Regions from separate parts of the Streptomyces sp. MCA2 genome, predicted to be linked through region 3. Evidence: riboswitches for the same ligand, from Rfam matches in the RefSeq annotation. Region 3 holds a riboswitch; each other region holds the start of a gene.

What was found. Region 3 has a riboswitch for cyclic di-AMP ahead of M8I34_RS30525 (transglycosylase family protein). Riboswitches for the same ligand answer to the same signal wherever they lie in the genome.
Region 1: another riboswitch for cyclic di-AMP. It lies ahead of M8I34_RS32870 (C40 family peptidase); the one in region 3 lies ahead of M8I34_RS30525 (transglycosylase family protein).
Region 2: another riboswitch for cyclic di-AMP. It lies ahead of M8I34_RS16055 (M23 family metallopeptidase); the one in region 3 lies ahead of M8I34_RS30525 (transglycosylase family protein).
Region 4: another riboswitch for cyclic di-AMP. It lies ahead of M8I34_RS25290 (M23 family metallopeptidase); the one in region 3 lies ahead of M8I34_RS30525 (transglycosylase family protein).

What each region holds. Positions count from the first base shown of each region.
Region 1 is NZ_JAMJFM010000053.1:14,689-22,297, reverse strand. Features, by position in the region: gene bioD (dethiobiotin synthase) at 1-80, opposite strand, end outside; gene M8I34_RS32895 (adenosylmethionine--8-amino-7-oxononanoate transaminase) at 186-1,490, opposite strand; gene bioB (biotin synthase BioB) at 1,483-2,634, opposite strand; gene M8I34_RS32885 (8-amino-7-oxononanoate synthase) at 2,791-4,017, shown strand; gene M8I34_RS32880 (LysR family transcriptional regulator) at 4,170-5,084, opposite strand; gene M8I34_RS32875 (LysE family translocator) at 5,156-5,824, shown strand; gene M8I34_RS32870 (C40 family peptidase) at 5,958-6,431, opposite strand; cyclic di-AMP (ydaO/yuaA leader) riboswitch at 6,436-6,633, opposite strand; gene M8I34_RS32865 (hypothetical protein) at 6,911-7,219, opposite strand; gene M8I34_RS32860 (ATP-dependent Clp protease proteolytic subunit) at 7,225-7,609, opposite strand, start outside.
Region 2 is NZ_JAMJFM010000016.1:134,747-142,355, forward strand. Features, by position in the region: gene M8I34_RS16035 (DEAD/DEAH box helicase) at 85-2,256, shown strand; tRNA gene M8I34_RS16040 (tRNA-Lys) at 2,433-2,508, shown strand; gene M8I34_RS16045 (PP2C family protein-serine/threonine phosphatase) at 2,875-3,993, shown strand; gene M8I34_RS16050 (DUF2332 family protein) at 4,125-5,339, opposite strand; cyclic di-AMP (ydaO/yuaA leader) riboswitch at 5,623-5,778, shown strand; gene M8I34_RS16055 (M23 family metallopeptidase) at 5,790-6,917, shown strand; gene M8I34_RS16060 (aldo/keto reductase) at 7,151-7,609, shown strand, end outside.
Region 3 is NZ_JAMJFM010000046.1:21,105-28,713, reverse strand. Features, by position in the region: gene eno (phosphopyruvate hydratase) at 1-1,107, opposite strand, end outside; gene M8I34_RS30525 (transglycosylase family protein) at 1,449-2,114, opposite strand; cyclic di-AMP (ydaO/yuaA leader) riboswitch at 2,122-2,335, opposite strand; gene M8I34_RS30520 (transglycosylase family protein) at 2,546-3,508, opposite strand; gene M8I34_RS30515 (cytochrome P450) at 3,822-5,129, opposite strand; gene M8I34_RS30510 (LysR family transcriptional regulator) at 5,199-6,074, opposite strand; gene M8I34_RS30505 (MFS transporter) at 6,217-7,530, shown strand.
Region 4 is NZ_JAMJFM010000033.1:17,298-24,906, reverse strand. Features, by position in the region: gene M8I34_RS25305 (DNA topoisomerase (ATP-hydrolyzing) subunit A) at 1-1,618, opposite strand, end outside; gene M8I34_RS25300 (pitrilysin family protein) at 1,917-3,248, shown strand; gene M8I34_RS25295 (pitrilysin family protein) at 3,287-4,669, shown strand; cyclic di-AMP (ydaO/yuaA leader) riboswitch at 4,879-5,034, shown strand; gene M8I34_RS25290 (M23 family metallopeptidase) at 5,048-5,827, shown strand; gene M8I34_RS25285 (GntR family transcriptional regulator) at 6,114-6,803, shown strand; gene M8I34_RS25280 (HPr family phosphocarrier protein) at 7,112-7,393, opposite strand.

The DNA of each region.
Region 1 (7,609 bases), on a different contig from region 3:
GTGCCCGTGCCCGTCACGAACAGCACCGACATGGTGTGCCTCCGACTCTGCGCGGCCGATCCCGCGCGGTTACGGCGAATGGTGGTGGGGTGAACGGCTCTTGCGGGAGCGGTTCGTGTGGAAGGGGGAGGGGGAGCGGCGGTGGCGGCCGAAGCGTCCTCGACCGGCCACCGCCGCCCGGGTGTTCAGCCTTCCCGTGCCGCCGCGCACACGGCGGCGCAGATGCGCGCCACGTCGTCGTCGCCGGTGATGTACGGCGGCATGGTGTAGATCAGATCCCGGAACGGGCGCAGCCATACGCCCTCCCGGACCGCCGCCCGGGTTGCGGCCGCCATGTCCACCTCGTGGTCGAGCTGGACGACACCGATCGCGCCGAGTACACGTACCTCGCGCACCCCGGGGAGGTCAGCGGCCGCTGCCAGACCGTTCCGCAGACCGGCCTCGATGCGCTTGACCTCCTGTCCCCAGTCCTGGGACAGCAGCAGGGAGATCGAGGCATCGGCGACGGCGGCGGCGAGCGGATTGCCCATGAAGGTGGGGCCGTGCGCCAGCACCGGCAGCGCGCCGCGGGAGATGCCGTCCGCGACGGCCGTCGTGCACAGCGTCGCCGCCAGGGTCAGATAGCCGCCGGTCAGCGCCTTGCCGAGACACATCACATCGGGTGCGACACCCGCGTGTTCGGCGGCGAAGAGCGCGCCCGTACGGCCGAAGCCGGTCGCGATCTCGTCGAAGACGAGCAGCACGCCGTGCTCGTCGCAGGCCTCCCGCAGCACCCGCAGATAGGCGGGTGAGTGGAACGACATCCCGCCCGCGCCCTGCACCACGGGCTCCACGATCACCGCCGCCAGCTCCTCGGCGTGGCGGCCGATCAGCTCCCGCAGATGCGCCGCGTACGCCTCGTCGGGCGCGGCGTCGAAGCCCGCCGGCGGCGCGTCCGCGAAGATCTGCCGCGGCAGCGCTCCCTGCCACAGCTCGTGCATGCCGCCGTCCGGGTCGCAGACCGACATCGGCTGCCAGGTGTCGCCGTGGTAGCCGCCCCGCCAGGTCAACAGCCGCTGTTTGCGCGGCTTGCCCAGCGAGCGCCAGTACTGGAGGCACATCTTGACGGCGACCTCGACCGACACCGAACCGGAGTCGGCGAGGAAGACGTGCTGAAGCGGCTCCGGGCTGATGTCGACCAGCCGCTTCGCCAGTCGCACGGCGGGCTCGTGGGTGAGCCCGCCGAACATCACATGGCTCATCCGCTCCAGCTGGCCGTGCGCGGCGTCATTGAGCACCGGGTGGTTGTAGCCGTGGACCGCCGACCACCAGGAGGACATGCCGTCGACCAACTCGTCCTGGCCCTCGACCGGTTCGGCCAGCCGGAGCCGGACGCCGGACGCCGACTCGACCAGCAGCGGCGCGGCCTTGCCGGGCATCGGCCCGTACGGATGCCACACATGCTGCCGGTCGAGCGTGAGCAGTTCGCCGGGGGTGAGCGGCTCAGGCATTGGGGGGCAGGTCGGTACCGGCGCCGCGACGGCGCACCGAGACCAGGTCACGGCGGGTCTCGTCGGACGGTGCCGGGACGGTGGTGGCCGGCGCCTCGGCCTCGGCGGCGGCCTGGTCGGCCACCCCGGCACCGCACTGCCTGCGGTGCTCGGGCAGCGTGGTGGTGTCCGTGCCCTCGACCTCGAAGCCGGCGTCCTCGATCATCGCGAGGTCGTCCTGGCCTGCCTGCCCCTCGCTGGTCAGATAGTCGCCCAGGAAGATGGAGTTGACCAGGTGCAGGGCGAGCGGCTGCATGCTGCGCAGATGCACTTCACGGCCGCCGGCCAGCCGTACCTCGATGTCCGGGCAGACGAACCGCACCATCGCCAGGATGCGCAGCGCGCGCTGCGGGGTGAGGTTCCATTCCTTGGCGAGCGGGGTGCCCTCGAACGGGATCAGGAAGTTCACCGGAACGGAGTCCGGGTCCAGCTCGCGCAGCGCGTAGACCACATCGACGAGGTCGGCGTCGCTCTCGCCCATACCGGCGATCAGCCCGGAGCAGGCCGACATACCGGCCGCCTGGGCCTGCTGGACGGTGGAGACCCGGTCCGAGAAGTCGTGCGTGGTGCAGATGTCGCCGTATGTGGCTTCCGAGGTGTTGAGGTTGTGGTTGTACGCATCGGCGCCCGCCGCACGCAGCCGGCCGGCCTGGCCGTCGGAGAGCAGACCGAGGCAGGCGCAGACCTCCACGCCCTCGTTCTGCTCCTTGATGGCGGAGATCGTCTCCGAGACGCGGTCCACGTCCTTGTCCGTGGGGCCCCGGCCACTGGCCACCAGGCAGACGCGCTTGGCGCCGCCGGCCACCCCGGCGGCGGCCGCCTTGGAGGCGTCGTCGGGCTTGAGCCAGGTGTACTTGAGGATCTCGGCCTTCGAACCCAGCCGCTGGGAGCAGTAGGAGCAGTCCTCGGGGCACAGCCCCGACTTGAGGTTGACGAGATAGTTGAGTTTGACCCGCCGCCCGAACCACTGGCGGCGCACCTTTCCGGCCGCGGCCACGACATCGAGCAGTTCGTCATCGGAGGTGGCCAATACAGCCAGTGCCTCTTCGCGGGTCGGCAACTCGCGCCGCAGTCCCTTGTCCACCAGTGTGTTCAGCAGGTCCATGGCGTTGATCCTGACGCACGCCACCGCTCCCGGCCAAGGAGGATTCCCACAACGAGCTGCGATCGAGGTGTGTGTATCGCCACACCGTGCGCCTGCGGAACGACCGCTAACGTCTATCGACAGCCCACAATCGAAGCCGACAGACGAAGGAAGCCGATGCCGCAGGACTCCGCCCCGTCGCTGCTTCGCGACACCTCCCCGGCGAGGCTCACCGAGCCCTCCGCCGAGCCCGCCCGTGCGGCGTACGACGCGGCCTTCGACTGGCTCGATACGGCCTGCGCCGAGCGCCGGGACGCCGGACTCGTCCGCACTCTGCGCCCCCGCCCCGCCGACTCCCCGCTGCTCGATCTGGCCGGCAACGACTATCTAGGGCTCGCCCGGCACCTGGAGGTCACCCGTGGTGCGGCCCAGGCCGCACACCGCTGGGGCGCCGGCGCGACCGGCTCCCGGCTGGTCACCGGCAGCACCGAGCTGCACGCCCTGCTGGAGACGGAACTCGCGGCATTCTGCGGCTTCGAGGCCGCTTTGGTGCTGTCCTCCGGCTATGCCGCAAATCTCGCCGCCGTCACGGCACTCACCGCCCCGGGCGCCCTGATCGTCTCCGACGCGGGCAACCACGCCTCCCTCATCGACGGCTGCCGGCTCTCCCGGGCCCGTACCCAAGTCGTTCCGCACGCCGACCCGGAGGCCGTACGTGCCGCGCTGACCGGCCACGACGGCCGGGCGCTCGCCGTGACCGACTCGGTCTTCTCGGTCGACGGGGACGCCGCGCCGCTCCCCGCGCTGGCCGAGGTCTGCCGGACACGGGGAGCCGGGCTGCTCGTCGACGACGCACACGGCCTGGGGGTGCTGGGCGAAGGGGGCCGTGGCGCGCTGTGGGCGGCCGGACTCGCGGGTGACGGTGATGTGGTGGCCACCATGACGCTCTCCAAGTCGCTCGGCTCCCAGGGCGGTGTGGTGCTCGGACCGGCCCGGGTCATCGAGCATCTGGTCAACACCGCCCGTTCGTTCATCTTCGACACCGGTCTCGCCCCGGCGGCGGCGGGCGGTGCCCTCGCGGCGCTACGGCTGCTGCGCCGTGAACCGCAGCGCGCCACCCGGGCCGTGCGGATCGCTCAGGGGCTGCACGAGCGGCTCACCGCGGCGGGTCTGACGGCGGTACGCCCGGACGCGGCCGTGGTCTCCGTACGTGCCCCCTCGCCGGAAGCGGCGCTCCGGTGGGCCGCCGACTGCCGTGCGGCCGGGCTCGCGGTCGGCTGCTTCCGGCCGCCGTCCGTGCCCGACGGGATCTCCCGGCTGCGGCTCACCGCCCGCGCGGACCTGACGGCTGCTCAGCTCGACCGGGCGGTCGGCACGATCGTGGCCACGGCGCCGACGGGCTGAGCCGGCGACCGTGCGGAGCGGTACGGCGGCCGGCCCCGCGGCAGGCCGCCGTCCGCGGAACCGTCTGGCCCCTGTGCCGTCTGTCCGCGGAACTGTCCGTCCGTGAGACCGTCCGTCCGCCGCGGCCGTCCGTCCGCCGCGGCCGTCCGTCGTCACGGCGCGGGGGAGTGGCGGGTGAAGGCCCCGCGCAGCAGGGCCCGCAAGGTGTCGGCGGCCGGGGTGCCGCCGGGGCGGTAGGCCACCGAGATCCGGCGGTGCAGCTCCGGTGGGTCCAGCCGGCGGACCCCCAGCGGTGTCATCGACCCCTCCGCCACCATCTCCGGAACCACCGCCACCCCGAGCCCCGCGCTCACCAGCGCGCACACCACGGCATAGCTCGGCGACTCACAGCGCACCGCTTCACTGGCCCCGGCGGCCGCCAGCGCCGACTCCACCTCCCGCCGGTTGGGATTGGCCGGCGCCATGCTGACCAGCGGCTGACCGGCCAGCTCGGCGAGCGGCAGTCGTCCGGAGCCCGCCGAGAGGGCATGGCCGGGCGCCGTGACCAGCACCAGCTCCTCGGTCAGCAGCGGTTCCAGGCGCACTCCCTCCGGCGCCGGCATCGCCTCGCCCGGCACATACTCATGTGTCAGCGCCAGATCGACCTCGCCCAGCGCCACCGCCGCGGTCGCCTGCGGCGGTACGTACTCCGTCACGCTCAGCTCCACATCGGGGTGCGCCCGCCGGAACGCGCTGAGCGCGGGCGGCAGCAGATGCGTGCCGGCGGTCATGAACGTGCCGACCCGCAGCCGGCCGCCGGACAGCCCCGCCAGCCGGGACAGCTCGTGCCGCGCCTGATCCAGCTCGTCCAGGACCCGCCGGGCCCGTACCAGCAGCAGCTCACCGGCGGCCGTCAGCCGAGCCCCGCGATGGTGGCGCACCAGGAGCGCCGTCCCGGCCTCCCGCTCCAGCTTGGCGAGCTGCTGGGAGAGCGCGGGAGCGGTGTAGCCCAGCCGGGTGGCGGCCCGGGTGATCGAACCGGCCTCCGCCACCGCTACCAGGGCGGCCAGCCGTGTGGGGTCGTACATAAGAATCTCTTTAGGCTCTCCAAGAACATTGCCAATACCTATTAAAGGCTCGGACCGGCGATGCTGCACTCATGGACGGACAGCTGATCGCCTTCACCGGAGTCGCCGCGGGCATGGTCGCCATGCCGGGCGCGGACTTCGCGGTCGTGGTGCGCAATGCGCTCGACTCGCGCCGGGCGGGGGTGGCGACCGCCGTCGGAGTCGCGGGCGGGCTGCTGGTGCACACCGCCCTGGCGGTGGCCGGGCTCGCGGCGGTGCTGGTCGCCGTGCCCACACTCTTCGGAGCCGTCCAACTCCTCGGCGGCGGCTACCTGTTGTACCTCGGTGTCCGCGCCCTGGCCGCGGCCTTCCGCCGCCGGGCGGCCACCACGGACGGTACCGACGGCCCGGCCGGCACCGCACCGGCCGACGGCCCCCGGCCCGCCGCTCTGCTGGGCACCACGCAGAGCCTGCGGCAGGGCTTTTTGACCAATGCGCTCAACCCCAAGGCCCCTGTTCTCTTCCTCAGCCTGCTCCCGCAGTTCGTCCCGGCGGGACAGCCCGCGCTGCCCCGGACGCTGCTGCTCGCGACGATGGTCGTCGCCATGGCACTGGTGTGGTTCCCCGCCGTCGCGCTGCTCGTCGACCGGCTGGGCGTCTGGCTGCGCCGCCCGCGGGTGGCCCGTGCCCTGGAGGCCACCACCGGGGCGCTGCTCACGGCGCTGGGAGGCATCCTGCTGGTGGAGCTGGCGCTCGCCTGAGGGCGGCGCACAACCGAACCTTCTCCGGCCGGTCCACGACAGCCACGACCGCCGTGCGGCACCTCAGCACCTCGGCGCCCACCGGCACGAACCCGGCGGCGACAATTCACCGATCGTGAGATGAACGGCCAGGTCAGTGCACCCGCCCGTACCAGACCGAGCGGCTCCAGATCCGTTCCAGCCGCACGACGCTCCCGGCCTTGGGCGCATGCCACATCCGGCCCCGGCCCGCGTAGATACCGACGTGGTAAATACCGCTGCGCGAGTGGAAGAAGACCAGGTCACCGCGGCGGCGCGAGGAGGCCGGGATGTGCCGGGTGCGGCTGTACTGCGCGGCGGCGGTGCGTGGCAGGGCCCGCCCGGCGCGCTTGAACGAGTACACCGTCAGCCCGGAACAGTCGAAGGCGTGCGGCCCTTGGGCGCCGTACCGGTACGGAGATCCTCCCTTGGAAGCCGCGATCCGCAGCGCATGGACGGATACGGACGCGGCTTCGGCGTTCCCGGCCGCTCCTGGAGCCATGGTGGTCCCGCCGAGGGTGACCAGCGTCAGAGCGGTGACGGTGCCGGCGCGCGCCAGCAGATTCGGCGTATGCATGCGCACGGTCATGCGCAAACCCTTCGTCAGCCGCCTGCGAAGGAAGACCTGTCGGGTTCGGGCAGGCGAAGATGCCCGGCCGTATGCACGGCTTCACCCCAAGGAGCCCTCGGCCGTGAAGGCCGGGCCCCGCTCTGCTCGGGTCCTCCGCTCCCGCCGATCCACATCGTCGACCGGAATCCGGCACGGCGGCGGGATTAGGCGCCCGTCCGGACCGCCCCGTCGCTGTGGCGGGGTCTTGTCGTCGAAGGGATCGTCACGCACCCAGCACCCGAATTCCGAGCTGAAAATGCCGTATGTGAGATGGGTCACAATTGACCCGAATGGTTAGATTTGTTCCCTCAGCTGCCGCGGCGCGGGGTCTTGCACCCCCCGGACCAGGGGCGAAACATCAAGGGCCGGAGAAAATGTGTCCGCCCCGCGCAATTCGTCACCTCCCCACATCGGGCGCGGACGCTACGCCGTATGTGCAGCCTCCGGCGCGTGTCGCGTCAGATTTCCTCGGGTGGCGGCACCGTCACCAGCCCGGTCCGGCGTTCGCCGTCCAGCACCCGCAGTGCCCGGGTCAGCGTTCCGCGGTGCACCTCGCTCTCGCCCCGGCTGTGCATCAGTGTCAGCGCGTCCCGTAGGCGGGTCGCCTTGCCCACCAGGGCCTGGGCGGCGCGCAGTCCGCTGTAGGTGCCACCGCAGCGGGTGGGGTTGATCCGGCCCAGCAGGTCGATCACCTCCAGATAGCTGTCGATCAGCTCGCCCTCGGCGCGGGTCAGTGCGGGCAGCGGCGGCGGTTCGGGGGGCAGCATCGGGCTCACCGCGCCACGGGCCCACGGACCGACTGCTTGCGGTTGCGGGTGAGTCCGTCGATCAGGCCGTACTCCTGAGCGGCGAGGGCGTCGAAGATCTTGTCGCGTTCGATATCGGCGGCGATCCGCTCGCGGGGCTGGCCGGTGTGCCTGGCCAGCATCTCCTCCAGCACGTCGCGGGTGCGCAGCATCTCCTCCGCCTGGATCTGGAGATCGGTGGCCTGCCCCTGGACCGGTTCGCTGAACGACGGCTGGTGGATCAGGATCCGGGCCCCGGGCAGTGCCAGCCGCTTGCCGGGCGCGCCGGCGGCCAGCAGTACGGCGGCGGAGGAGGCGGCCTGCCCCAGGCAGACGGTCTCCACGTCGCACGACACGAAGTTCATCGTGTCG
Region 2 (7,609 bases), on a different contig from region 3:
CCGTGGCTGACCGCATAGAGGCGGTCGTGTGAAACACACGGAGTTTGGGCGCGTGCCGAGACTCCGGAAGGTTTCGCATTTCGCATGTCCATTTCCACTGAGCAGTCCGTCATGCCCGCATCCGACGAGCAGACGGTTCCCGAGGTGACGGCGGCCGACGAGTCGCCCGAGACCCCCGCGGCGGAAGCCGCCACCGACACCGTCACCTTCGCCGACCTCGGACTGCCCGAGGGCGTCGTCCGCAAGCTCGCGCAGAACGGCGTCACCACCCCCTTCCCGATCCAGGCCGCGACCATCCCGGACGCGCTGGCCGGCAAGGACATCCTCGGCCGCGGCCGCACCGGCTCCGGCAAGACGCTCTCCTTCGGTCTGCCGACCCTGGCCCAGCTCGCCGGCGGCAGCACCGAGAAGAAGAAGCCCCGCGCGATCATCCTCACCCCGACCCGTGAGCTCGCGATGCAGGTCGCGGACGCGCTCCAGCCCTACGGCGACGTGCTCGGCCTGAAGATGAAGGTCGTCTGCGGCGGTACGTCCATGGGCAACCAGATCTACGCCCTGGAGCGCGGTGTCGACGTCCTCGTCGCCACCCCGGGCCGGCTGCGCGACATCATCAACCGTGGCGCCTGCTCCCTGGAGAACGTCCAGGTCGCGGTCCTCGACGAGGCCGACCAGATGTCCGACCTGGGCTTCCTGCCCGAGGTCACCGAGCTGCTCGACCAGATCCCCGGCGGCGGCCAGCGGATGCTCTTCTCCGCCACCATGGAGAACGAGATCGGCACCCTGGTCAAGCGCTACCTGACCAACCCGGTCACCCACGAGGTCGACAGCGCCCAGGGCAACGTCACGACCATGACCCACCACGTCCTCGTCGTGAAGCCGAAGGACAAGGCGCCGGTCACCGCCGCCATCGCCGCCCGCAAGGGCCGCACCATCATCTTCGTCCGCACCCAGCTGGGCGCCGACCGCATCGCCGAGCAGCTCGTCGAGTCCGGTGTGAAGGCCGACGCGCTGCACGGCGGCATGACGCAGGGCGCGCGGACCCGGGTGCTCGCGGACTTCAAGGACGGCTACGTCAACGCGCTGGTCGCCACCGACGTCGCCGCCCGCGGTATCCACGTCGACGGCATCGACCTGGTCCTGAACGTCGACCCGGCCGGTGACCACAAGGACTACCTGCACCGCTCGGGCCGTACCGCCCGCGCCGGCCAGTCCGGCACCGTCGTCTCGCTGTCGCTGCCGCACCAGCGCCGCCAGATCTTCCGCCTGATGGAGGACGCGGGCGTGGACGCCTCGCGCCACATCGTCGGCGGCTCCGGTGCCTTCGACGAGGACGTCGCCCGGATCACCGGTGCGCGTTCGCTCACCGAGGTCCAGGCCGACGGCGCCAACAACTCCGCCAAGCAGGCCGAGCGTGAGGTGGCCGAGCTGGCCCGCGAGCTGGAGCGCCTTCAGCGCCGCGCCACCGAGCTGCGCGAGGAGGCCGACCGGCTGACCGCCCGTGCCGCCCGTGAGCGTGGCGAGGACCCGGCCGAGGCGCTTGCCGCCGCGGCCGTCACCGCCGAGGCCGAGGCCGCCGCCGAGGCCGCCGTACCGGCCCAGGCCGGTGGGTCGGACGAGCGCCGCGACGACCGGGGCAACTTCGACCGCCGCGACCGTCGTGACGACCGCTCGGGTGGCCGTTCTTTCGACCGTGACCGTCGCGATGACCGTTCCGGTGGTGGCTTCAACCGCGACCGTCGTGACGACCGTTCCGGTGGGCGTTCCTCCGACCGTCGTGACGACCGCTCGGGTGGCCGTTCTTTCGACCGTGACCGTCGCGATGACCGTTCCGGTGGTGGCTTCAACCGCGACCGCCGCGATGACCGTTCCGGTGGGCGCTCCTTCGACCGTCGCGATGACCGTTCCGGTGGTGGCTTCAACCGCGACCGCCGTGACGACCGTTCCGGTGGGCGCTCCTTCGACCGTCGTGACGACCGTTCCGGTGGCGGCTTCAACCGCGACCGCGGCGACCGTCCGAGCCGTCCGTTCAACCGTGACGACCGTTCCGGTGGCCGTCCGGCCTCCGGTGGCTACCGCTCCGGTGGCGGCGACCGTCCGTTCAACCGTGACGACCGTTCCGGTGGCCGTCCGGCCTCCGGTGGCTACCGCTCCGGTGGCGGCGACCGTCCGTACGGCCGTCGTGACGACCACCGTGGCGCGACGACCGGCTCCATCGGCCGCCGTGACGACAAGCCCCGTTGGAAGCGCAACGGCTGATCATCCAGGCTGACCGCAGGGCCCGTACGCACTCAAGTGGCGTACGGGCCCTGCGTGTTGAGCGGGGGTGCCGACCCCGTGGAGGTCCGCCGAAGGGGCCTGTGGCACCCTTCGGGGCAGCCTGATCCCTAATGCCTTCGGGCTGTGGCACGTCCTCGGGCTATGCTGCTCGGTGCGGGCCATTAGCTCAATTGGCAGAGCAGTGGACTTTTAATCCATTGGTTCAGGGTTCGAGCCCCTGATGGCCCACCAGAAGTGGACGGGAGAACCGTCCGGCCTGCTGAGCAGGACCCGAAGGGCCCGGACCGTATGCGGTCCGGGCCCTTCGCGCTGCCCGGGCCGTGAGCGGCCGCCAAGTGGGCCTGAGGGGGGCGATCTTGTGCTGTCGGCTGTCGGCTGTCGGCTGTCGGCTGTCGGCTGCGGACTGCTGACTGCCGTCTGGGGTCTGCCGTCTGCTGCCCTGGCCTGTCCCGTGACCCGTCCGGCCCCTGAGGATTCGCCGCCCGGTGCCGTACCGGAAACGCTGGGGACATCGACGCGGCCGCCACCACGGTGCTCGTACGGACGGGCGGGAGCGGGAAGAGGCCGGTGCGGATGCTCCAGGACGAAGCGCCTCCCATGGATGAGGGGGAGCGGCGGGTGCGCCGCGGCCGGCGGGCCCCCTCCGGCCGCTACCTGATGCGCAGGCTCCCCGCCCTTCTGATCGTCTGCGGCCTCGCCCTCGGCATCGGCATGCCGGCCGGCTACACCGCCGCCCCCTTCTTCTGTGCCGCCCCGCTGGTCGCCGCCTCGCTCTCCTCCCTGCGTACCACCGCCGTCGCGGCCCTGGCCGCCGTGCTCGGCGAGATCTGGGCCGTCACCTACCGCGGCGCCGCACCCGGCTACGGCGAGTCGCTGGCGGAGACGGCCATGGTCTTCGTCATCGCGCTGCTGGCCCTCGGCGTCAACCGGGTCGTCCGGAGGAGCGATGCCCACCTCGCGTCCGTACGGGACATCGCAGAGGCCGCCCAGCGCGCCGTACTGCCCACGCCGCCCGAGCAGCTCGCCGGCCTCGCCGTAGCCGCCCGCTACGTGGGCGCGCGGGCGGATGCCCGGATCGGCGGCGACCTCTACGCGGTGCAGGACACCCCGCACGGCGTACGGCTGATCGTCGGCGACGTACGGGGCAAGGGGCTGGAGGCGGTGGAGGCCGCGGTGATCGTCATCGGGGCCTTCCGTGAGGCGGCGGAACAGGAGACGACCCTGGAGGCGGTGGCGGGCCGGCTGGAGCGGGCGCTGCAACGGGAGGGCGGGCGACGTGCGGGGCTCGACCAGTTCGAGGGGTTCACCACTGCCGTCCTGGCCGAGATCCCCGCCAACGGGCAGTCCGTACTGCGCGTGCTCAACCGTGGCCACCCGTCCCCACTGCTGCTCACCCCGGACGGCGGTCTGCGCGAGCTGGTGCCCGCGGCGCCGGCGCTGCCCCTGGGGATGGGCGAGGTGGCGAGCTGGCCGGACCGGTCGGACGAGACGTTCTTCCCGGCCGGTGGCCTGCTGCTCTTCTTCACCGACGGGGTGACCGAGGCCCGCGATCTGCTGGGCCGCTTCTACAACCCGTCGAGCAGACTGCGCGGCCGCCGCTTCACGGGCCCGGACGACCTGCTGGAGACCCTCGTCGAGGACGTCGCACGGCATACGGGCGGTGCGCCGGCTGACGATATGGCCTTGTTGGCGGTGCAGCGGCCGATGGGGGTGTAGCGGTCGAGGGGGCATGGCGGCTGGTGGGGGTGTAGCGGCCGGTGGGGGCATGGCGGCCGATGGGGGCGTGGGGAGGCGTTGCGGGGTGCCGTGACGGGGCGTATGGGGGCGTGTGCGGGGGCGTCGTCCGTTCAGCCCCCGGCCAGGCCCTCCGCGCCCGGGAGCCGTCGCAGGATCTCGCCGTGGGGACCGGTGAGCGCGACCGGGCGCTCGTCCAGGGCGAGGGTCAGCAGTGCGTCATCCGGGTGCGGTGGGTGGTGCGCCGGCGGGGTGGTCCAGGGCAGGACGGAGTGGTGCTCGTTGGCGAGCCAGTGCCCGCCGCCGGCCCGGCCGTCCAGCAGCGACCGTACGAGCCGTGCGAACTCCTCGCGGCGGGCGGGCGGGAGGTGGATCAGCGCGTCGGTGTGGAAGACGACCAGGGTCGCCTCGGGCGGCGCCTCGGCGGCGAGCGCGGGCAGCTCGTCGAGCAGATCGCCGCGCACCATCCGCGGCCGCGGCACCGACCGCACCGCGTCGACGGCCGCGGACAGCCGCGCCGCCCGCGCCCCGTCGCCCGGCCAGACCAGTGCCTGTAGCCAGCGCAGATCGTCCGGTTCGGCAGCCGGGTCGAGCGGGTCGAGGCCGATCCCGCCCCGCCAGACGATGTGGGGCAGCCGGTCGGGCAGCTCGTCGGCCGGCCATCCCGTACGGCACCCGAGCACCAGCGGATTGCCCGGCTCCCCTACCTCGGCCCGGAGGGGGTCTGGTCGGTGGGCGTCTCCGTGGAGGGCGTCTCCATGATGGACGTCTCCTTGGAGGGAGTCTCCCGGGAGGGCGCCTCCCGGGAGGGCACCCCCGCCCGCGCCCCGGTCGTCCTCGTAGCGGTAGTGGTAGCGATAGCGGTCGGGGTGCAGACACAGGCCCGCCGACGTGCCGACCTCCAGCAGCGCCAGCGGTTGCGGCAGGCGGGCGAGCAGTGGCAGCAGCGTGGCGCAGTGGGCCGGCTCGTCGGTCCGGGCGGAGCGCTGCATGATCACCGCGCGCACTTCGTCCCAGTGCCGGATGGTCCACTCGCGCCAGCGCCCGTACGCCATGTCACCGCGCGGGCCCAGCTCGGCGTGCGGCCCGTCGAGATAGCGGACGGCGGCGAGCAGGAGGTCCGGCTGCTGTTTGTCGCCGGCCGGCAGCGACCCCGACAGCAGATCGCAGAGCTCCGGGTCGTGGCCGATCCGCGCGCTCAGCTCCTCATGCGCGGTGCACCGCCCCCGGGCCTGACGCCAGGAGAACTCCCGGTACCGCCCCGCCACTCCCCAGGCGCCGGCGGCAGCGCTCTCGACGTTCCCGGTGTTCCCGACGTTGACGACCATGATCCGACGTTACTGCTCTCACGTTCCGTAACCGAGGGGCACCCCTCCGCATAACAACTGACGCACAATCAACGGGAGATCGTTTAGAGGTGGACGGTCAACTCGCCCGTTTTGCGGCCATGGTGGCCGAAAAAGTCCATGCCAAACCTTGTGCGGAGACGACAGGGATTCACGGGAAGGCTTGGAATTCGGCTGCGATCTCTATTACTGTCCGATAACGCAGCGCGGTCGTCCCAGCCGTCGCAAGAGGCGGCACCGCGCGCCGACGCCGAATCCCGCACGCGCTTTTCACGCACCTCCAGCACCTCGAACTGCACCAAGGGAACCGGGGAACCACTTCCTTGGGGTGAATCGGACGCCCTCCGCCAGCGGGCGCCCGTAGGAGACCTTCCTGCTCCGAACCCGTCAGCTAACCCGGTAGGCGAGAAGGAAGGAAAGGAGAGCGCCCCCGTGGCGTCCAACAGGCCTGCCCCCGAGGGTCCGTCCGCCTACGACCTCGATCACCGAGGTGCCTTTCAAGGCCCCGGTGATGCGGACAACATGAACGACGGACCGTGGGAGGAATGGAATCCCACCGAGGACTCCATCCGCTCCGTCCGCGGCAAGCACCGGGTGGCCAAGCAGCGCGGCGGCGGACTCGCCCGCAGCGGCACGGTCCTGGGCGTCGGCGTCATCGCCGCGGTCGGCGCCGGCGGAATGGCCACGGCCGAGGGCCGCCCGGCGGTTCCGATCTCCATGCCGGACGTCGGCGGAATGGCCGACGACCTCGCCGACAAGCTCCCGGACGCCGAGTCCCTCCCCGGCGTCGGCGACCTCATATCGGACTCGGACTCGGGCACGGACTCCGCCGCGGCCGCGGCCTCCGCGACGGACGGTGCGGTTCAGGACGTTTCCGGCCCCCTGACCCAGGCCTCCCGGACGGACTCGGGCACGGGCGCCGGCGAGGCGCTGCGCAGCCGCATCCTCCAGCAGGCCGACGCGCAGCAGGACGCGGCCGAGCACGAGGCCCGTGAGGCCGCCGAACACGCCGCTTTCCAGCAGGCCGAGACCGAAGCCGCCACGCACCAGAAGTCGGCCGAAAAGGCCGCAGCAGCCAAGAAGGCGGCCGAGATGGAGGCCAAGCGCGAGGCCGAAGAAGCGGCCCGCCGGAAGGCGGAGGCCGCCCGCCTCGCCAAGCTGGCGAAGAACTTCATCGCGCCGGTCTCCTCGTACACCCTCACCGCCGGCTTCGGCCAGGCCGGCGACCGCTGGGCCGCGGACCACACCGGACAGGACTTCGCCGCGCCGACCGGCACTCCCGTCAAGGCCGTCCACTCCGGCACCATCACCCAGGCCGGCTGGGCCGGCTCGTACGGCTACCGCATCGTCCTCACCCTCGACGACGGCACCGAACTCTGGTTCTGCCACCTGTCCTCGATGGTGAAGACCTCCGGCAAGATCAACACGGGCGATGTCATCGGCCGCGTCGGCGCCACCGGCAACGTCACCGGCCCGCACCTTCACCTGGAGGTGCGCCCTGACGCCGGGGACCCGATCGACCCGATGCCGTGGCTGCGCGATCATGGCATCAATGTGTGACGTACGGCTTCAGGGCAGGTGTGATGCGGGGCCTCAGGGTGTGACGCGCGGCTTCAGGGCTGGCGTGGCGCGTGGCCTCAACGTCTGGCGCGTGGCCTCAGGGCGTGACGTGCGGCCTCAAGGTATGACGCGCGGCTTCAACGTGTGACACCTCTGGTGACACCGCTGACGGACGTGGCTGCTGGGGGGCAGCGGAAGGAATAACTCCGCGCCCCCCGACGCTGCCACCACGCATGACCGCGACACAAAGCCCCCGAAACCACCGGCCGCTCGGCTCGCTCACCGTTTCCCTGCTGTCCCTCGGCGGGAACGTCTTCGGCTGGACGGCCGACGAAGCCGACTCCTTCGCCGTGCTCGACGCCTATGTGGCGGGCGGTGGCAACTTCATCGACACCGCCGACGCCTACTCGGCCTGGGTCCCCGGCAACAAGGGCGGCGAATCCGAGACGGTCCTCGGCAACTGGCTGGCCTCCCGCGGCAACCGCTCCGATGTCGTCATCGCCACCAAGGTCGGCGCCCACCCGGACCTCAAGGGCCTGTCCGCCGCCACCATCAAGTCCGCGGTCGACGGATCCCTCACCCGTCTGCGCACCGACTACATCGACCTCTACTACACCCACTATGACGACGAATCGCTCGAGGTCGGGGAGTTCCTCACCGCTCTCGACGACCTCGTGCGGGCCGGCAAGGTC
Region 3 (7,609 bases):
GAAGCCGTTGCGCTGGGCCAGCTCGACGGCGTCCAGGGTCTCGGTCAGCGAGCCGATCTGGTTGACCTTCACCAGCAGCGCGTTGGCGGAGCCCTCCTCGATGCCACGGGCGAGGCGCTCGGGGTTGGTGACGAACAGGTCGTCGCCGACGAGCTGGACCTTGGCGCCGAGCTTGTCGGTGATGACCTTCCAGCCGGCCCAGTCGTCCTCGAACAGCGGGTCCTCGATGGAGACGAGCGGGTAGGCCGCCACCAGCTCCTCGTAGTACTCGGTCATCTCGGCGGCCGAGCGGTCCTTGCCCTCGAACTGGTACTTGCCGTCCTTGTAGAACTCGGAGGCGGCGACGTCCAGCGCGAGCGCGATGTCCTGGCCGGGGGCGTAACCGGCTTCCTTGATGGCCTCGAGGATGAGGTCGAGGGCCTCGCGGTTGGAGCCCAGGTTCGGGGCGAAGCCGCCCTCGTCGCCGAGGCCGGTGGCCAGACCCTTGGTCTTCAGGACCTTCTTGAGGGTGTGGTAGACCTCGGCGCCCCAGCGCAGCGCCTCGGAGAAGGACTCCGCGCCGATCGGGGCGATCATGAACTCCTGGATGTCCACGTTGGAGTCGGCGTGCGAGCCGCCGTTCAGGATGTTCATCATCGGGACGGGCAGGACGTGCGCGTTCGGGCCACCGAGGTAGCGGAACAGCGGGAGGTCGCTGGCCTCGGAGGCGGCGTGCGCGACGGCGAGGGAGACGCCGAGGATGGCGTTGGCGCCGAGCGAGCCCTTGTTGTCGGTGGCGTCCAGGTCGAACATGGCCTGGTCGATCAGCCGCTGCTCGGTCGCGTCGTAGCCGACGAGCTCCGGGCCGATCTGCTCGATGACGGCCAGGACGGCCTTCTCCACGCCCTTGCCCAGGTAGCGGTTCGGGTCGCCGTCGCGGAGCTCGATGGCCTCGAAGGCGCCGGTGGAGGCACCGGACGGGACGGCGGCACGGCCGGTGCTGCCGTCGTCGAGGCCGACCTCGACCTCGACCGTGGGATTACCTCGCGAGTCGAGAATTTCGCGGGCTACGACGACGTCGATCGACGGCACGTTGTCTCCTTCGTGGGTGTCTGGCGTTCTGCGCATGAGCCTAACGGCCCCGGGCTCGTCCGCCTGCCCTTGGCCCGCTCTGTGGGATGGAAAGCCGTGCAAAGCCCTCTGAAGACCCAGTTCACGGGCGTTTGGCCGCATTGTTCGCCGAACGGGAACATTCGCCGAGCGGGAGCGGTCGGCGGCGTGCGGTCGCGGCCCGGCGTCGGTCCGGCCTCGGGCCCGGCGGCGTCTGCCCGGGCGCGGTCCGGTCTCGGCCCGGGCAGAAGAAACCCCGCCCCGGCGCGCTCGGGGGAAGGGCGCGCCGGGGCGGGGCGGTCTCACGGGGGAAGGGGGCCCGCCGCTCGGGCCCGCCCGCGTCCCGGAGAGGGAGGGACTCAGACGTTGAGCTTCTGACCCGGGAAGATCAGGTTCGGGTTGCCGCCGATGACCGACTTGTTGGCCTTGTAGACCGACTTCCAGTCGCTGCCGTGGGCCTTGGCGATCTTGGCGAGGGTGTCGCCCGCCTTGACGGTGTAGTTGCCGTGGCCCATGGACTTGCGCTCGGTCGAGCGCGAGGCGTGCTGCTCGGGGGCGGCCGGGGCCTTCTTCGCCTCGGTCTTGCCCTGGTCCTGCTGCGGCGCGGACTTGGTCTGCGCGGAGCCGGAGGTGTCGACGTCGGCGGCCGGGCCACCGGAGGTCAGGTTGCCGGCACCGGCGCAGGACCAGGCACCCGGGCCCTGGATGGCGAGGAGCTTCTCGGCGGCGGCGATCTGCTGGGACTTGCTGGCCAGGTCGGCGCGCGCCGCGTACTGGGTGCCACCGGCGGCGGCCCAGCTGGAGTTGGAGAACTGGAGGCCACCGTAGTAGCCGTTACCGGTGTTGATCGACCAGTTGCCGCCGGACTCACACTGGGCGACCTTGTCCCAGGTGGCCACGGAGGCGGCAGAGGCGGAGGTGGCGCCCATCAGCGGGACGGCCACGGCAGCACCGGCGATGCCGGCGAGGGTGGCGACGCGGACGGCCTTGGAGGGACGACGGTGCTTGCCCTTGATGATCAGCATGGTTCGTTCGTTTCCTCACCGACGCCTACGAGGTGAGCTGTCGGGTTCGGGCTGTGAGAAGTCGCCCGGCCGCGTGCGCGTGGCGCACGTGGCTTCACCCCAAGCCGGTTGACCCGCTTTCACGGGTGGGGCCGGCACGTACCTTGGGTCCCCCGCTCCTGCCTTCGGCGCTTGCGCGTCAAGTGCCTCCGATCACCGGCAGGATTCGGCGTGTGATCAAAGGGCCCGCTTTGGCGAGCGGTCCTGACGTTAAGCAGTAACCGCCCTGGGGTTCAAACCCCATCATGTGAACCAAGTTGACCGTTTTTGATCACGGCTAGGTCACATATCCGCAGGTGAACCCCGGTTCCACGAGGTGGGACGAACCGGGGTTCACCGGAGTCAACGAGAGCCTTGTCTCACTTTCCCCAAAAGCGGGCGAAGGTGGCGAACTACCCTTCCTTGTGCCCCAGATCGAGCAGTTGGCCCGGCTTGATCAGGTCGGCGTCGGAGCCGATGACGCCCTCGTTGCCCTCGTAGAGCGCGGCCCAGCCACCGGGCAGCCGGTGGGCCTGGGCGATGGCTGACAGCGTGTCACCCGGCCGCACGGTGTAGTCGCCGTCGGCCGCCGGGCCCGTGCGGTGCGCGTCATCGCCCCGCGAGGCATGCCGGCCGCCGGCGGACCTGTCCTCGTCGTCGCCCGCGCCGCCGCGGTGCTTGCCCTTGGCGGGCTTCTCCTGCGGGGTGCCGGTCGTGTCCGGACGGCTGCCCCCGTCGGACGGGTCGGCGGACTGCGACGGGCCGCCGTCCCGGTCGTCCGGCGTCGCCGGGTCGGACGGCGTCGGGTCGGACGGCTCCGGGTCGGACGGCTCCGGGCTCGTGGACGCGTCGCCGGAGCGGCCGGAGTCCGTGGCGTCGGGCGAGGGCGCCGGATCGGACGGCTCGTCGCCGGGCTCGTCGCGCTGCTGCCCGACGGAGTCCGGGTCGCCGTGCGTGCCGGACGAACCGGACGAGTCCCAGGGGTCCGAGGACCCGTCCGCGTCCGACGGGGCGGGCGAGGGGGTGGCGACGCTGCCCGGGTCGACCTCCGGCGCGCGCCCGTCCTTGGCGAGACCGGCGCTCACCGCACAGCTCGACCACTGGTCCGGGCCGCGGGCGTCGAGGATCGACTGGGCCACCGCGATCTGCTGGGAGCGGCTGGCGAGGTCGGGGCGCGAGGCATAGGCCGCGCCGCCGTAGGTGTCCCACAGCTCCTGGGTGAGCTGGAGCCCGCCGTAGTAGCCGTTGCCCGAGGCCGCGCTCCAGACGCCGCCGCTCTCGCACTGGGCGACCTTGTCCCAGGTCGCGGTGTCGGCGGCGTGAGCGCCGCTCGCACCGAGCAGGGGCAGGGCGATGCCGGCGCCGGTCGCTCCCACCGTGACAAAGATGGCCGGTGCCTGACGGGGGCGACGATGTCGGCCGTTCCCGGAACGCATGCGGATGCCTTTCGCGCGGCGGTTGAGTTGTACGACGAGCTCGTCGAGCTGCTCGACGGGTCACCCGCCCGGCCGGCGCGCACGAGGCACACCGTTACACCGGTCCCCCACATCACCGCTTCGGCCGATCGAGTGAAGCCGTCGATCGTCGGTCGAAAGGTAGCCGGGGTCACGGGTAGTCACAAGTCGGTGTAGTGGAGATCACGTAAAGGTCACACGACTGACTCAGCGTCACATTTGTCCTTTTCGCTGGTCAGGGCCGCTCGGGCCCGAACTCCACCGGCAGCGACCGCAGTCCGCGCATGATGAGCCCGCCACGCCAGCGCAAATCATCCGGTTCCGCGGCAAGCCGGATGTCCGGGAGCCGGTTCAGCAGCGTCGCCAGAGCGGCCTGTCCTTCGAGCCGGGCGAGCGGCGCGCCCAGGCAGTAGTGGATGCCGTGCCCGTATCCCAGATGCTGGTTGTCACGACGGGTCAGATCGAGGACGTCCGGCTCGTCGAAGCGTGCCGGGTCGCGGTCGGCGGCGGCCAGCACCACCAGGACCGGGTCGCCCTTCGCGATCCGCTGCCCGGCCAGCGTCAGCTCCTCGGTCGCGAACCGCCAGGTCGCCAGCTCCACGGGCCCGTCATAACGGAGCAGTTCCTCGATACCGGTGGTGAGCAGCTCGGTGTCGCCCGCCGCCAGCGACTTCTGGAGCAGCTCGCGCTGGGCGGGGTGGCGCAGCAGCGCATAGATGCCGTTGCCGATGAGGTTGACGGTGGTCTCGAAACCGGCGAAGAGCAGGATGAAGGCCATCGCGGCGGCCTCGTTCTCGGTGAGGTGCTCGCCGTGGTCGGAGGCCCTGATCAGGCCGGAGATCAGATCCTCGTCCGGCTCCGCGGTGTCGCCCAGGGACTCGCGCTTGCGGTGGATCAGCTCGGCGAGATAGCCGCGCATCTTCTTCACGGACCGGGCGACACCGCCGCGCGGCCCCCCGCCGTGCCGGATCATCATGCCGGCCCAGTCGCGGAAGTCGTCCTGGTCCTCGCGCGGGACGCCCAGCAGATCGCAGATCGCGTAAATGGGGAGCGGAAAGGCGAACTCATGGATCAGATCCGCCTCCCCCTTCGCCGCGAACTGGTCGATGAGGTGATCGGTCAGCTCCTGGACCCGCGGGGCGAAGGCGGCGACCCGGCGCGGGGTGAAGGCCTTCGAGACCAGCCGGCGCAGCCGGGTGTGGTCCGGTGGGTCGATGTTGAGCAGATGCGTCATCAGGTTGGCGCTGCGCTCACCGGGGATGCCGACCTTGCCCTTGCCGTGCGCGGCCTCGCTGTGATGCACCGGGTTCTTGGACAGCCGGCCGTCGGCGAGCGCCTGCCGCGCCTCGGTGTAACGGGTCACCAGCCAGGCCTCGACACCACTGGGCAGCTCGGTCCGGTGCACCGGCGCATGCTCGCGCAGCCAGGCGTACGCGGGGTAGGGATCGGCGGCGAACTCCCAGGTGAACAGCTCGGGGGCGGGCGCGGCGGCGGGGCAGCCCGCGGGGGCGTCGGCGGAGGGGGCGTGGGGCTTGTCGTGCACCTTCCGACCGTAACCGCTGGGCGCACCACGGCGCGCCCGCGCACCGGCCGGGGCCCACCGCACCCCGCGCTACGCCGGATCCACCCCCAGCCCTTGCAGGAACGCCACGGCCGCCGGCGACGGGCCGAGACCGCTCCAGACCACCCGCTCGGTCCGCTCCGGCGCCGGGCGCACCCGCACGATGTGCAGCCCGGACAGCTCGGAGGCGATGGCCTCCGGCACCATGCCGACGCCGAGGCCCGCCCGCACCAGCTTCGCCAGGAACTCAACGGTGGTCACCTCGAAGGCCACCTCCGAGGTCAGCCCCGCCGCACGGAACGCCTCGTCGCGCTGCCGGCGGGCCGCGGACCCCGCCGTGAAGTCCACAAAGGTCTCCCGCGCCACCCGCGCCAGCGTGGTCCACTCCCGCCCCGCCAGCGGATGCCCCGGCGGGACCACGGCGACCAGCTCACCGCGCGCCAGCTCCTTCTCCCGTACGCCGACGGTGCGGGCGCCGGGCACCAGCCCGACGAAGGCGACGTCCAGCACGCCCTGCCGCACCTTCTCCAGGAGCGCATCGCTCATCTCCATCTGGAGGCTGATCCGCACCTGGGGACAACGTGTGCGGAAGGCGCCCAGCTCACGGGCGAGGTCCACGGCCGCGACGGTGGAGATCGCGCCGACCGCGAGCCGGCCGCGCACCTCGCCGGTCGCCGCCGCCACCTCCGCGCGGGCGCGCTCGGCCGCCTCCAGCGCCTGCCGGGCGACCGGGACGAAGGCCTCACCGGCGGTGGTCAGCCGGACGCTGCGGCTGGTCCGGTCGAAGAGCCGGGCCCCGAGCTCCTTCTCCAGCCGGGCGATCTGATGGCTGAGCGCGGACTGCACCACATGACAGCGCTCGGCGGCCCGGGTGAACCCACCGGTCTCGGCCACCGCGACCACATAGCGCATCTGCTGGAGCTCCATGTCCACCGATCCTAGCCAGCACTGATCTCGATCCACGATGGATGCGATGACAACGATGTGTTGGACTCATCGATCGGACGGGCCCAGGCTGGGACGTGCCCGCCGCCGCGGTGGCCGCGGGCGTTACAGGGGAGGTCATGTCATGGCGAGCGCGCAGATACCCGAGCCGGCCGCGGAAGGCGCGGCGGGCCCGCGGCCGGGGCTGGGCCGCGGCATGCTGCTGCTGATGTCGGTCGCCGCCGGACTGTCCGTCGCCGGCAACTACTTCGCCCAGCCGCTGCTGGACGTCATCGGCCGCGACCTGGAGCTGTCCGCGTCCACCGCCGCGCTGGTCGTCACGGTCGCCCAGGTCGGCTACGGCCTCGGCCTGCTGCTGCTCGTCCCGCTCGGCGATCTGCTGGAGCGGCGCCGGCTGGCCGTCACCCTGACCGCGGCGACCGCGGCCTTCCTCACCGTCACCGCGAGCGCGCCGAACGCCGCCCTCCTGCTGACCGGCACCGCCCTGACCGGCCTGACCTCGGTCGCCGCCCAGGTCGTGGTGCCCTACGCGGCGACCCTCGCGGCGCCCGCCGAGCGCGGCCGGACCGTCGGCACCGTCATGACCGGGCTGCTGCTGGGCATCCTGCTGGCCCGTACGGCCGCCGGGCTGCTGGCAGAGCTGGGCGGCTGGCGCACCGTGTACTGGGTGAACGCGGCGCTGATGCTGCTGATGGCGGTGCTGCTGCGGCTCCGGCTGCCCACGCTGCGCACCACCGCCGGGCTGCGCTATCCGGCGCTGCTGCGCTCCACGCTGGCGCTGTTCGCCCAGGAGCCGGTGCTGCGGTGGCGGGGCGCGCTGGGCGCGCTGACCTTCGCGGGCTTCAGCGTGCTGTGGACGGCGCTGGCGTTCTTGATGTCCGGACCGGCCTACGGCTGGCAGGAGTCGGCCATCGGTCTGCTGGGGCTGGTGGGCGCGGCCGGTTCGCTGTCCGCCTCGGTGGGCGGACGGCTGGCGGACCGGGGTCTGGCGCATCACGTCACCGGCGCCGCGGCGTTCCTGCTGCTGGGGTCCTGGGGCCTGCTGGCGGCCGGCGGGGCGGGCGGTGCCTGGTCGCTGGCGGCGCTGGTGGCCGGGGTGATCGTGCTGGACCTGGCCGCGCAGGCGGTCCACATCAGCAACCAGAACCTGGTCTACGCGGTCCGCCCCGAGGCCCGCAACCGCCTCAACTCGGCCTATATGACCAGCTACTTCGTGGGCGGGGCGGCGGGCTCGGCGCTGACGTCCGTGGTGTGGGGCACGGCGGACTGGGGCGGGGTGTGCGTACTGGGTGCCGCGCTGGCCCTGGCCGTCGTGGGGCTCTGGCTCGCCGACCGGCTACGGCGCCGCCCCACGACGGGCAGCCGCGGCGATCGGGAACCGGCGGCCGCCGGCGAAGGGACGTCCGCCGGCGAAGCGACCACCCCGGTCACGTCGTGACGGAGGCGACGGCCCCGGTCGCTTCGTGACGGAGACAGCCGCGTCGGTCACGTCGTGAAGGAGGCGGTGGCGCCGGCCG
Region 4 (7,609 bases), on a different contig from region 3:
CGTCGAAGGCCACGTCCCCCGTGACCGTACGCGCCAGCAGGCCCGTCGAGGACAGCAGCACCCGGCACGGGTCGTCGGAGACCTCCAGTGGCACCGCGCCGACCGAGGTGCCCGCCGACTCCAGCAGGACCGTCCGCCGGTCCGTGCCGTACTTCTTCGCGACCGTGGCCAGCTCGCCGGACACCAGCTTGCGCAGCTCGGCGTCCGAGTCCAGGATCCGCGTCAGCTTCTCGATCTCGTCCTGAAGCCGGTCACGCTCCGACTCCAGCTCGATACGGTCGAACTTGGTCAGCCGGCGCAGCGGGGTGTCGAGGATGTACTGCGTCTGGATGTCGCTCAGGGAGAACCGCTCGATCAGCCGCTCCTTGGCCTGCGCACTGTTGTCGCTGGAGCGGATGAGCCGGATCACCTCGTCGATGTCCACCAGGGCCGTCAGCAGGCCCTCGACCAGGTGGAGACGGTCGCGGGCCTTGCCGCGCCGGAACTCGCTGCGCCGGCGCACCACGTTGAAGCGGTGGTCGACGTAGACCTCCAGCAGCTCCTTGAGGCCCAGCGTCAGCGGCTGGCCGTCCACCAGCGCGACGTTGTTGATGCCGAAGGACTCCTCCATCGGCGTGAGCTTGTACAGCTGCTCCAATACGGCCTCGGGGTTGAAGCCGTTCTTCACCTCGATCACCAGCCGCAGGCCGTGCTCACGGTCGGTGAGGTCCTTGACGTCCGCGATGCCCTGGAGTCTCTTCGAGCCGACCAGGTCCTTGATCTTCGAGATGACCTTCTCGGGGCCGACCGTGAACGGGAGTTCGGTGACGACCAGGCCCTTGCGGCGGGCGGTGACGTTCTCCACCGCGACCGTCGCACGGATCTTGAACGTGCCGCGGCCCTTCTCGTACGCGTCCCGTACGCCGCCGAGGCCCACGATCCGGCCGCCCGTGGGCAGATCGGGACCCGGCACGAAGCGCATCAGGGTGTCGAGATCGGCGTTCGGATGCTTGATCAGATGGCGGGCGGCGGCGATGACCTCGCCCAGGTTGTGCGGCGGCATGTTCGTCGCCATACCGACTGCGATGCCGGACGCGCCGTTGACCAGGAGGTTCGGATACGCGGCGGGGAGGGCGGCCGGTTCCTGCTCCTGGCCGTCGTAGTTCGGCGCGAAGTCGACGGTGTCCTCGTCGATGGACTCCGTCATCAGGGACGTCGCGGACGCCATCCGGCACTCGGTGTACCGCATCGCGGCCGGCGGGTCGTCATTGCCCAGCGAACCGAAGTTCCCATGGCCGTCGACCAGCGGCAGCCGCATCGAGAACGGCTGCGCCATGCGCACCAGTGCGTCGTAGATGGACGCGTCGCCGTGGGGATGGAGCTTACCCATCACCTCACCGACGACGCGGGCGCACTTGACGTAGCCGCGGTCGGGCCGCAGCCCCATCTCGTTCATCTGGTACAGGATGCGGCGGTGCACGGGCTTGAGACCGTCGCGGGCGTCCGGCAGGGCGCGCGAGTAGATGACCGAATACGCGTACTCGAGGAAGGAACCCTGCATCTCGTCGACGACGTCGATGTCGAGGATCCTCTCCTCGAAGTCGTCCGGCGGCGGGGTCTTCGTGCTGCGGCGGGCCATCGCGGCTGCGGCTCCTTCTGCTGCGTCTACTGCCGAGGTCGGGGGGCGACATCGGACCAACGGTCAACTGGCCGGGTCAACCAGCTGGCGATCGACCCGCGAGTATGTGTGAGTCTGACGCGGACCATTGTGGACCGCCCCACTGACAACGCCGACCGCGACTCCCCCCTTCGCCTCCTGCGGGGCCGAGGGCGACGCACGTTCGGGGCCGGTCGCACGGGAACTTCGCCAGATGCCGATCCGCTTGCATACAGTGACAGAACTTCCTCGCAAGCGGATCGAAGGGACGTACATGCCCATGGGTCACACGGCCACAGAACAAGCCGGCTCCGGCGGCCTGACAGCGACCGAGCACCGGCTGGCAAATGGCCTGCGCGTGGTGCTCTCCGAAGACCACCTGACCCCGGTCGCAGCGGTCTGCCTGTGGTACGACGTCGGCTCCCGCCACGAGGTCAAGGGCCGTACGGGCCTGGCTCACCTCTTCGAGCACCTGATGTTCCAGGGCTCCGCGCAGGTGAAGGGCAACGGCCACTTCGAGCTGGTGCAGGGTGCCGGCGGTTCGCTCAACGGCACCACGAGCTTCGAGCGCACCAACTACTTCGAGACCATGCCCGCCCATGAGCTGGAGCTCGCGCTCTGGCTGGAGGCGGACCGGATGGGCTCGCTGCTGACCGCGCTCGACGACGACTCCATGGAGAACCAGCGCGACGTCGTCAAGAACGAGCGCCGCCAGCGCTACGACAACGTCCCGTACGGCACGGCCTTCGAGAAGCTGACGGCCATGGCGTACCCGGAGGGCCACCCGTACCACCACACGCCCATCGGGTCGATGGCCGACCTGGACGCGGCCTCCCTGGAGGACGCGCGGGCGTTCTTCCGCACGTACTACGCGCCCAACAACGCCGTCCTGTCGATCGTCGGCGACATCGACCCCGAGCAGACGCTGGCCTGGGTGGAGAAGTACTTCGGCTCGATCCCCGGACACGACGGCAAGCAGCCGCCGCGCGACGGCACGCTGCCCGACGTCATCGGCGGCGAGCTGCGCGAGGTCATCGAGGAGGACGTGCCCGCCCGGGCCCTGATGGCGGCCTACCGGCTGCCGCACGACGGCACCCGTGAGGCGGACGCCGCGGACCTCGCGCTGACCGTCCTGGGCGGCGGCGAGTCCTCCCGCCTGTACAACCGGCTGGTGCGGCGCGACCGCAGCGCCGTGGCGGCCGGCTTCGGCCTGCTGCGGCTGGCCGGCGCACCCTCGCTGGGCTGGCTGGACGTGAAGACGTCCGGTGGCGTGGAGGTCCCCGGCATCGAGCGCGCCGTCGACGAGGAGCTGGCCCGCTTCGCCGCCGAGGGCCCGACCCCGGAGGAGATGGAGCGGGCACAGGCCCAGCTGGAGCGCGAATGGCTGGACCGGCTGGCCACGGTCAGCGGCCGCGCCGACGAACTGTGCCGCTTCGCCGTCCTGTTCGGCGACCCGCAGCTCGCGCTGACCGCCGTGCAGCGCGTCCTGGACATCACCCCCGAGGAGGTGCAGGCGGTCGCCAAGGCCCGGCTGCGCCCCGACAACCGCGCCGTGCTCGTCTACGAGCCGACCGACGCCGCCGACACCGAGGAAGGGGAGGCGGACCAGTGAGCGACGCCACCACCCACGCCGATTCCCCCGTGAGCAGCATGGACTTTCACCCCCAGCCCCAGGGCGGCGCGCCCAGGCCGTGGGCCTTCCCGGCCCCCGGCCGCAGCCAACTGCCCAACGGGCTCACGCTCCTGACCAGCAACCGCCCCGGCCAGCAGGTCGTCGCCGTCGAGATCAACCTCGTCGCTCCGCTGGACGCCGAGCCCGAGGGCCTGGACGGCGTCGCCACGATCATGGCGCGTGCCCTGTCCGAGGGCACCGACAAGCACGACGCCGAGGAGTTCGCCGCCGAGCTGGAGCGCTGTGGCGCCACACTGGACGCGCACGCCGACCACCCGGGTGTACGGGTGTCCCTCGAAGTGCCGGCGTCCCGGCTGCACCGCGCGCTCGGGCTGCTCGCCGACGCGCTGCGCGCGCCCGCCTTCCCGGAGAGCGAGATCGAGCGGCTGGTGCGCAACCGTCTCGACGAGATCCCGCACGAGCTCGCCAACCCGGCCCGGCGCGCCGCGATGGCGCTGTCCAAGGAGCTGTTCCCGGCCACATCCCGGATGTCGCGGCCGCGCCAGGGCACCGAGGAGACCGTCGGACGCGTCGATGCCGGGGCCGTCCGCGCCTTCTACGACGCCCATGTACGGCCCGCCACGGCCACTGCCGTCATCGTCGGTGACTTCACCGGCGTCGACCTGGACGCCGCGCTCGCCGACACCCTCGGCGCCTGGAGCGGCTCGACGGGCGAGCCGCTGAAGGCCTCGCCGATCGTCGCCGACGACACCGGCCGCGTGGTGATCGTGGACCGCCCCGGAGCCGTCCAGACGCAGCTGCTCCTCGGCCGTATCGGTGCCGACCGGCACGACCGGGTGTGGCCCGCGCAGGTCCTCGGCACGTACTGCCTGGGCGGCACCCTCACCTCCCGTCTGGACCGTGTCCTGAGGGAGGAGAAGGGCTACACCTACGGGGTGCGCGCCTTCGGCCAGGTGCTCCGCTCCACCGCCCCCACCTCTCCTGAGGGGGCCACGGGAGCCTCGCTGCTCGGCATCAGCGGCTCGGTGGACACCGCCTCCACCGTCCCGGCGCTGGAGGACCTGTGGAAGGTGCTGCGCACCCTCGCGGCAGAGGGGCTGACGGACGACGAGAGGGACGTCGCCGTACAGAACCTCGTCGGGGTGGCGCCGCTGAAGTACGAGACCGCGGCAGCCGTCGCGGGCACCCTCGCCGACCAGGTGGAACAGCACCTGCCGGACGACTTCCAGGCGCAGTTGTACGTCCGCCTCGCGGAGACCGGCACGGTCGAGGCGACGGCGGCGGCGGTCAACGCTTTCCCCATGGACCGGCTGGTGACGGTGCTGGTGGGCGATGCGGCGCAGATCGCCGAGCCCATCAAGGCGCTGGGCATCGGTGAGGTGACGGTCGTCGGCGGTTAGTCCCGCCATGTGACGGAAGGTCATATATCGACAAAGCGGCTCCCGTGGCGTTCGCGCCACGGGAGCCGCTGTATGTCCGGTTTATTGCGGCTGGTGCCACGGTTCTTGTGGCATCCCGCACAAAAAAGCGGATCTGTTTGCCGATTGAAAGTTGCCCCGTTTAGCGTCGGTCCGGCTGTTCGTCACAAGTCCGCCACAACAGTGGCACCGGGCAGTCATCGCCGAGTCCCCGTACGGCGCGAGCCAGGGGAGCCGGGGACCCAGTGTCCCTTGGGGTGAATCGGACTCCTCTCCGGAGGAGCCCGTAGGAGACCTTCCTGCTCCGAACCCGTCAGCTAACCCGGTAGGCGAGAAGGAAGGAAAGGACAAGCCAGCCACATGGCGTTCATCCGTGCCACCGGGAAGCACCGTCGTGCGAACCGCCCCGCTCGAACGACCCGCAGCATCGCCGGCATAGCCACCCTCGCGGCCGGCGGCGTTGTCGCCTCCGTGGCCTCGCCGGCGCTGGCGGCCACGGACGAGGCGCGCACCCACGACACCGGTCTCCAGCGGGCCGTCGTGCTGGGCGACGAGCTCGCCAACCATGTCGAGGCCCAGGCCGACGCGCAGCAGGCAGAGGCCGAGGCCGCCGCCGCGAAGGCCAAGGCGGAGGCCGTGGCCAAGAGGCAGGCCGAAGAGGCCAAGCAGCGTGTCGAAGCCGCCCGCAAGGCCAAGGAGCGCGCCGCCCGTGAGGCGGAGCGCAAGCGCCTCAACACCTTCGTCGCCCCCGTCGCGGACTCCTACGTCTCCACCTCGTACAAGGCCTCCAGCGGCCTGTGGTCCTCGGGCAGTCACACCGGTATCGACTTCCACGCCGCCTCCGGCACCAGCGTCCACGCGGTCAGCTCGGGCACCGTCGTCGAGGCCGGCTGGGGCGGTGCGTACGGCAACAACATCGTGATCAAGATGAACGACGGCACCTACACCCAGTACGGTCACCTGTCGTCGCTCGGCGTCTCGGTCGGCCAGCACGTCACCCCGGGCCAGCAGATCGGCCTCTCCGGCTCCACCGGCAACACCACCGGCCCGCACCTGCACTTCGAAGCCCGTACCGGCGCCGACTACGGTTCGGACATCGATCCGGTCGCCTACCTGCGCTCGCACGGCGTCAACGCCTGACCTCCGGCCTCGCCCGGCCGCGCGCCCCGCAGGCCCGCGTCGCACCGCGCATCCGACGGAAGCCCCGGCCACACGGCCGGGGCTTCGGCGTTATCCGGTGTGCGGCTGCGGTGTGCGTGCACCGGATACGCCGGCGACCCGCGATACGTCGGCAACCCGTGGCTGCTGGCCAAAAAATATCCATGAATAACCGGAGTCCTTCGGAAAAGCCGTTCCCGTCGAATAGAGTCACGGAAAAGTCGCCGACCGGCGGCGTTTCCAGGGGATTACGGCGGAGGCACGGAAGATGCGAGGCCATATTTCCGCGCATGCGGTGTGCACGGCGATTCGCGACGACATTGTCTCCGGCGCGCTGGTGCCGGGGAGCCGGCTGATCGAGGAGATCCTGGCGGCCCGGTACGGCGTCTCCAGAGTGCCGGTCCGTGAAGCGCTGCGTACGTTGCAGTCCGAAGGGTTCGTCACCACCCGCCACCACGCAGGTGCCTGTGTCGCCGAGCCCACCGAGCAGGAGGCCGCCGATCTCCTCGCCGTCCGCGCCCTGTTGGAGCCGCTGGGAGCCGCCCGTGCGGCCGCCCGCCGTAGCCCGGCTCACCTCAAGGTGCTCCGTGGTCTGGTACGGCTCGGCCGCGAGCGGGCCCGTCATGGCAACCCCGCCGATCTGCGCCAACTGGACGGCTGGTTCCACGAGACGCTGGCCCAGGCGGCCGGCAGCCCCAGTCTGACGGCCTTGCTCACTCAGCTGCGGCGCAAGATCGAGTGGATGTATGTGGTGGAACTGCCGGCCCGGGCCGGGGAGTCGTGGGACGAACACGGTGCGGTGCTGGACGCGGTGGCCCGGGGGGACGCGGAGCGGGCCCGCGCCCTGATGGCGGCTCATGTCGAGCGCTCACTCCCGGTGTACCGGCTGCGGCGCCCCGCCAAGACGGAGGTGAGGGATCCGAAACCACACGTCAACACGGCGCGTGCCCGCCCTTAACAAGGGCCCCGTATACAAAGAAGTGCGAATATTTCTCCGGCAGCCGGGGCGGCTTTCTCTATTCGGTCCGCCTTCAGCCCGAATTCCGCTGCCTGTTTTGCGGCAAGCGGGAGAGGGAGGGAGAAGGGTGCGCGCCAAATACTTTGCGTATTGCGGCGCATGTCGGGTCCCCCGGAATTTAGCTCCCCCGTGCCGTAATGCGTACGGCGCATGCGGTGAGCGCATATATCGATATCCCGGCCACAGGCGCAGCGACCGGATTCCGGCACACGGAAACGGCCCCGCCGCATGCAGAGGTCCTGGCGGACTCAGACGGTCTCGGGGAGCTCCTCGAGACCCTCGGCGACGAGCTTGGCCAGGCGGTCGAGTGCCTCCTCGGCGCCCTCGGCGTCGGAGGCCAGCACGATCTCCTCGCCGCCCTGGGCGCCCAGGCCCAGGACCGCGAGCATGGAGGCCGCGTTGACGGGGTTGCCATCAGCCTTGGCGATCGTCATCGGGACGCCGGAGGCGGTGGCCGCACGGACGAAGATCGACGCGGGGCGGGCGTGCAGGCCCTCGGCCCAACCGACATTGACGCGGCGCTCAGCCATGGTGTTGCCCTTCAAAGTCGTGACTGTTGTCTAGACCAGTCTCTCACGCTGCGGGAAGTGCTCCACAGCCCTGAGGCCTGGCCTTTTGCGGCTATTGGTCCTCCCAACGGAGGCACGGCCGACCGGCCGGTCCGTATGTCCATACGGCCGCGCCGGACTGCCCCGCATCCCGAGCGTACGCGCGCGGCGCCGGTTGTCGGTGCCCGGTCGTACGCT